Regions from separate parts of the Peribacillus sp. YIM B13477 genome, predicted to be linked through region 2. Evidence: riboswitches for the same ligand, from Rfam matches in the RefSeq annotation. Region 2 holds a riboswitch; the other holds the start of a gene.

Region 1 (3,426 bases), 320 kb from region 2:
TGGAAAATGGCTTCTCTAGGTCCTGCATAACGCATGGCAGCAGGGAAAACTGCAAGGGAGACGCGATCCTTAGGATAATATTTGTCAAGCAGCACTTTATAGCTTTCCATTCTTACATCTGCCGGAATGTCATCTGATTTAGTGGCACCGACGAGAGGATTTAAGAATAAGCCGTCGACGATTTCCAATGCTGTCTTTTGAATATATTCATGTGCACGGTGAACAGGGTTCCTTGTTTGGAAACCAACAACCGTTTCCCATCCTTTTTCAGCGAAAGCCTTCCTTGTCTCGACTGGGTCCAAATAATGAGCTTGAAATAGCGGACGCTCTATTCTCTTGATCAACTTTATTTCCCCGCCGACATATACATCCCCGCGGTTATATAAATTTTTCACTCCAGGATGCTTCTCATCAGCTGTTTGATATACCAATGTCGCTTCCAATTGCTTATCTGGAGTGTAAATATCAGAAACGGAGAGAACCCCGTATGTTTCACCATCATGGGTTAATGTTACTTCTTCACCTATAGTAAGGCTTCCTGCAGTTTCTTCGGTCAAAGGCAGCGTAATCGGGATGCTCCATACATGTCCGCTGCTAAGCCTCATATCCTTTACCACTGTCTCATAGTCACTTTTTGTAAAGAATCCTTTAATCGGGCTGTAAGCACCAGTCCCTATCAATTCAAGATCGCTCAAAGCAATTTCATCGATTTCGATTGACTTCGTTATTTTACTAAAATCATATTTTGGTTCCCAAAGATCGATTAATGTTCCTCCGTGCGGTAAACTGATTGTCATGCTAATTTCCCCCTATGGTTTCTATTTATTTAAGCCTATACTTTCTATTTATTTAAGATAAATGCAATCCGCATTCCGTTTTTTGAGCTCCTTGCCAACGGCCAGAGCGTAAATCATCTGCATTGAAGGCAGGTGCAGTACACGTTTTACATCCAATGCTCGGATATCCATTATCATGCAGGACATTATATGGAAGTCCATTTTTGTGGGCATAGCGCCAAACATCTTTCCATGTCCAATGTATGAGTGGGCATATTTTAACTGATTTGAACTTATTATCCTTATTGATATACTCGGTCTTAGCTCTTGTTTCGGATTGCTCCCTCCGCAGTCCCGAAAGCCAGGCTGTTGCCGATGAAAGCACATCTGTAAGCGGAACGATTTTACGGATGTTACAGCACTTATTGGAATCTCTAAGCCATAATTCATCGCCATATTCCGCCGCTTGTTCCTCAAGCGTCAAGTCAGGTTTCTTCATTTCGATCAAAAGCTTCGGATATCGCTTCTTCACTTCCTCGATCAATTGGTAAGTTTCCTCAAAATGAACATCTGTATCTAGGAAAACTATTTTTGCCGAAGGATTGACCTTCGCCAATAAATCCGTAAGCACGATGCCTTCAATACCAAAACTGCAAGCATAAATCAGTTTGTCACCATAATGGTCATTCGCCCATTTAAGAACTTCCAAAGCACCTTTTGTCTCAGTGTCTTCAGGAAATACAGGGAAGTCCCCTGTATTGAAATTTTCATAGTTTATTAATGCAGCCAACTTTGTAGCCCCCTCTAAAAACTTGCTGTATCAGGTTAGAGTAACTGTTGATCAATTCCCGTTGTAATATTCCCCGGGTTATTTGAATCTAGGAAAAAGAGACGAATCTAACCAATACTCTCTTTATATCAGTTAAACCCGCCTCTAGTTTTTCTAGTCAGCAGATACCTTATTTAATTCTTAGTTTTTCATTTCTCTCCATTTGAATGATTTTACCATCCTGGACAATAAGTGTAATGGATCCATATTTCATTGAATTAAGCATTTCTTGAAGTCGTTCAAAAATTTCTTCAAGCTGATTCTCTTTATCCAAACCAGTTCCTCCTTTAAGAAAATCCGCGAATATTTTATTTTAAATTTCTTAGATTTATATAATTCCATACAACCTTACATTGTTATGGTCTCCCTAAAATTTTCACAAAAAACAAAAATCTTTCCATGATGGAAAGATCGCAAGGTAAATATCTTTACCTTATCTTCCAAAATGATCAACATTTTGTTGGAGGTAGCACCTTGCATCCATCATGCAGGTTGCTGGACTTCAAAGGGCCAATTCCCTCCGTCGCTCTGGATAAGTTTTATTATTTTAAATATTAACATATATTTAATCCTTGTCAATGGAGTTTTCTTATAAAATAACTTGGTTTAATATTATGGATGAACTGTTATTTTTATACACACTATTCAATTTATGATTTTATGTTCATATAAATGCGAAAATAGACTCGTCTTTTTAGATAAAGTCTCCAAAAAAATGAGTCTATTTTCATTATTAGGCCTATTATTGACGCGTGTTATTCTAAAAAAAAATTCTAGGGTTCCAGTCTTTTTATAGAAGGAATTAATTTATTGAAGTCATTAATTTCTTAACTGTATCGCTTCTACAAATTCTTGAACCTGACTCTGGACGCGATCAATTAAATGCAAATCATTGATTGGGTTTTCTGGATTCTGTTTATCTATTTCCTTATCAACAAAATAAATCCCCTGCATCGGCTCGCCTTTTAATATTGAAATTAATGGTTTAAGCGCATAGTCAATCGCCAATAGATGCCTGTTACTTCCACCAATCATGATTGGCAGCACCGGCTTACCCTTAAAAGCACCTTCTGGCAGCAGATCAATCAATGCTTTCAATACACCTGTATAAGAAGCCTTATAAACCGGTGAACCTATAATGACTCCTCTGGCTGCTTGAATTCTCTCTGAAAGCTTTGAGATATCCTCGCTATTATATTTCCCTTGGAATAAATCATCTGCTGTGAAATCCGTAATCGAGAAATAAGCTGTAGTAAATCCTGCATTTTCGACTAATGATTGAATATGTTTTAGTGAAATGTCCGTTCTTGATGGAATAGCCGGACTTCCTGATAAAATTACGATATCGCTCATTTGATACCCTCCAATGTTACAAGATTTCCAGATATAATTTTCTTAGAGCATTTCGTGAAGTATACATTTATCGTAATTGTCTGAAAAATATAAGTCAAATCTTACACTCTGGACATCTACTCTGAATGAAAAAAGAAACGGTCATATTTACGGCTTGATGCTCATGCCCTTAAATATGACCGTTTCATTATGTATGATTTTGTTTCCCATGAATACCATATACCAAAAGTTGAGCAATGCTCTTAATTCGTTCAGAAGTAAAATATGGCTCCTTTTTTTGTTGATGGATCTCATAATGTGTAGATAAAGCCAATGTGAAAGAAATGATCCCTACATTAAATAATATAATATCAGAGATATATTGTATCTCTCCGCTATCTATTCTCTTCTGTATTTCAATATGCCTGGCATTTGGCCTGAAAATCTGATCTACATATTGCTTTGAAATATCTTGATCGAATTGTGTTT
Region 2 (3,426 bases):
AAAAAAAATTCGCTCCCTAAAGAGCGACAATGAGGAATTCAATCGTGAAAATCAACATATAGGCGAACGGTTGTAGTTTTCGACTATATATTGTGTTCATATTCTACCATATTTAATTCTGAAATAGCAACTAAATTACTGAAACTAACCTATGAATTTTTCTGGAAATCAATGATATTTCGCCCATTAACGCCACATATGGCTTTTTCATTTCAAATACATATAAAAAGGTACTGAATAAAATGGATTTTTAGTATAATTTATACATATAGGACGATATAAATTTAATATGAATGGAAGATGCAAAATGGAAAATGGAAAAATCAAATCACTACATGCGGGGAAGCCGAAACATGAAATTTTTTCGAATATCGATATCTTTTCAGCCATGGATAAACAAGCACAGGATAATTTGAAAGTTACTAAAGCTGGCATAATCGGTGATGGTGTCGGTAATGTAAAGTTCCATGGAGGTCCTGATCGGGCCTTGTGCTTTTATCCATTTGAGCATTATTCATTATGGAATGAAAAATTCTCTAAAAAGCTGGATATCCCTGCATTTGGTGAAAATTTAACTATAGCGGGGATGAAGGAAGAAACAACGTATATCGGCGATATTTATCAAATAGGCGATGTGATTGTTCAAATTAACCAAGGGAGGATACCTTGTTCGACCATTTCCCTCTTCAATCAAGAACCTAAGTTTTTGGAACACGTGCTGAAAACGAGTTTCACTGGTTATTTTGCAAGAGTACTTCAAGAAGGAACGATAAATAAACAAAACGAGATTGTGTTGATAGATCGTCTACAAGAAAAAATTTCTGTCCATTACGCAGCAGAGGTCATCCTTCATAAACGGGATGGGCTGGATGGTGCTAAGGCGTTACTTACACTAGACTGGTTAGCGGAAGACTGGAAACAAAGGATCTTGAAGAGGGTTCAAGCAGCAAAAGATTGAATGATTTTTGCAAAAGTGAAAAAAATGTCGATCAGGTATTGAAATTGACAGACTATTATTGTAAATTAAATATAATCAAATTTTGAAATCTTATGAAAATTATATAAATGGATCTTATCGAGAGAGGTGGAGGGACTGGCCCGAAGAAACCTCAGCAACCAGCTTAGGCAAAGGTGCTAAATCCAGCAAGCAGAGCTTGATAGATGAGGAGAATGTTTCAAAAACCTTCTTCTTTGAGAAGGTTTTTTTCCTTTTCTCTCATACTCATAGAATACGACAAAAACAGGATTGTTTTTGAGAGAGGGTGTAATGATGAATTTTCGTAAAGAATTAAAAGAAAGAATGCTGGTTGGGGAAGGGGCAATGGGGACCTTGCTTTACTCTAATGGCATTGATCAATGTTATGAGGAATTAAACTGCACGAACCCAGATCAAATAGAGTCCATCCATCGAGCCTATCTGGAAGCTGGTGCAGATATCCTTCAATCGAATACATACGGAGCCAATTTCAATAAATTGAAGCGGTATGGACTTGAAGATGAAGTGAGCAGAATCAATCGCCAGGGAGTCATTCTAGCTAAAAAAGCGGCAAAAGGGAAGGCATACGTCTTCGGTACCATAGGGGCACAGCGGAGCATCAGGAAATCGGATTTAAGCATGGAAGAGATAAAACGGGGTTTTCGTGAACAGCTATACAGTCTGTTGATGGAAAATCCTGATGGGATTCTCCTGGAAACATTTTATGACCTGGAAGAACTGGAAACCGTCCTGCAAATCGTTAAAAATGAAACCGGACTGCCGATTATCGCAAATGTCTCGATGCATGAACTGGGTAATCTTCAAAATGGAATCCATTTAAATGAAGCCTTTCAAAAACTCGAGCAATTGGGTGCCGATGTGGTTGGTGTGAATTGCCGCCTCGGACCACATCATATGATTCGGGCCTTGGAAGAAGTGAGTTTGCCAAAGCAAGCATCGATTGCCATTTACCCTAACGCCAGCCTGCCGGATTATGTCGATGGGAGGCTCGTTTATAAAGCTGTACCGGAATATTTCGGTTCTAGTGCCCTGGAACTTCGAGAGCAAGGCGCCGCGATCATAGGAGGGTGCTGTGGAACGACTCCACTGCATATTCAAGCTGTAAAGCATGCAATTGGAAGTTTGGCTCCCGTGAAAGAGAAATTCACGAAATCCCGTGAAATAGAAGTAATTGAGGTGAACGATAGGGAATTGGAACTTCCCCTTTACGAAAAGGCTAAAACGGAACGGACGATTCTTGTTGAGCTTGATCCACCGAAAAAGCTAGGGATAGAGAGCTTCATGACTGGTGCTGAGGTTTTGAAAAAAGCAGGGGTCGATTCCATTACATTAGCGGATAATTCACTTGCCTCACCAAGGATATCCAATGATGCACTTGCTAATTTACTGAAGAACCAATTGAATATAAATCCGATGGTGCATATAACATGCCGTGATCGAAATTTGATTGGCCTGCAGTCACATTTAATGGGTCTGCAGACGGTAGGGCTGAACGAAATATTGATCATCACCGGAGACCCTTCAAAAATTGGGGACTTCCCGGGTGCCACTTCGGTTTATGATTTATCTTCCTTTGACCTGATAAGCATGGTCAAACAATTTAATGAAGGTCTTTCCTATTCCGGTCAAAGTTTGGGTCAACGGGCAAATTTTAAAATTGCGGCAGCTTTTAATCCCAATGTGAAATATCTGGATAAAGCCGTACTGAGAATGGAAAAGAAGATTGCCTGCGGTGCTCAATCCTTTTTGACACAGCCAATTTATTCCGTAGAGCAAATCGAAGAAGTATATCAAGCGACAAAACATCTAGAAACCCCGATTTTCATCGGTATCATGCCCTTAACAAGCACCCGGAACGCCGAATTCATCCATAATGAGATCCCAGGCATCAAATTGCCTGATAATGTTAGAAGGGCCATGGCTCTAGCGGGGGATGACCCTGTAAAGTCAAGGATTGAAGGGGTGAATATCGCGCGGGAATTGGTGGACGCGGCTAGGGAAAAATTCAAGGGCATATATTTAATCACTCCATTCCTTCGCTATGAAATGACGGCGGAACTAACGAAATATATTAGAAAAGTCGATAGTAAACAGACATCAGAGGTGGCAGTACATGAATAAAAAAGCGATTCAAGATCAGTTAAATTCTAAGATTCTCCTACTTGATGGGGCGATGGGAACGATGCTTCAAGCGGAGAATTTGACAGCAGACGATTTTGGCGGGGAACAATTCGAGGGCTGCAATGAATATTTATCACTGACGCAACCGGAAATCATCCAATCCATTCATGAAAAATATTTAGCAGCGGGCGCAGATATCATAGAAACAAATACCTTTGGAGCGACCAGCATCGTCCTTGAGGAATACCAAATAAGTACGATTGCCTACAAGCTAAATAAAATTTCAGCTGAGCTTGCCGTTAAAGCTT

What was found. Region 2 has a riboswitch for S-adenosylmethionine ahead of ACFX4H_RS04015 (bifunctional homocysteine S-methyltransferase/methylenetetrahydrofolate reductase). Riboswitches for the same ligand answer to the same signal wherever they lie in the genome.
Region 1: linked by a shared signal. The riboswitch ahead of ACFX4H_RS05440 (YezD family protein) and the one ahead of ACFX4H_RS04015 (bifunctional homocysteine S-methyltransferase/methylenetetrahydrofolate reductase) in region 2 are both predicted to bind S-adenosylmethionine.

The regions. Positions count from the first base shown of each region.
Region 1 covers NZ_JBHZPD010000001.1:1,112,251-1,115,676, reverse strand. The annotation lists gene sat (sulfate adenylyltransferase) at 1-797, opposite strand, end outside; gene ACFX4H_RS05445 (phosphoadenylyl-sulfate reductase) at 850-1,566, opposite strand; gene ACFX4H_RS05440 (YezD family protein) at 1,736-1,879, opposite strand; SAM riboswitch class I at 2,036-2,144, opposite strand; gene ssuE (NADPH-dependent FMN reductase) at 2,425-2,958, opposite strand; gene ACFX4H_RS05430 (TetR/AcrR family transcriptional regulator) at 3,146-3,426, opposite strand, start outside.
Region 2 covers NZ_JBHZPD010000001.1:795,904-799,329, forward strand. The annotation lists gene ACFX4H_RS04010 (MOSC domain-containing protein) at 308-958, shown strand; SAM riboswitch class I at 1,070-1,168, shown strand; gene ACFX4H_RS04015 (bifunctional homocysteine S-methyltransferase/methylenetetrahydrofolate reductase) at 1,271-3,118, shown strand; gene metH (methionine synthase) at 3,111-3,426, shown strand, end outside.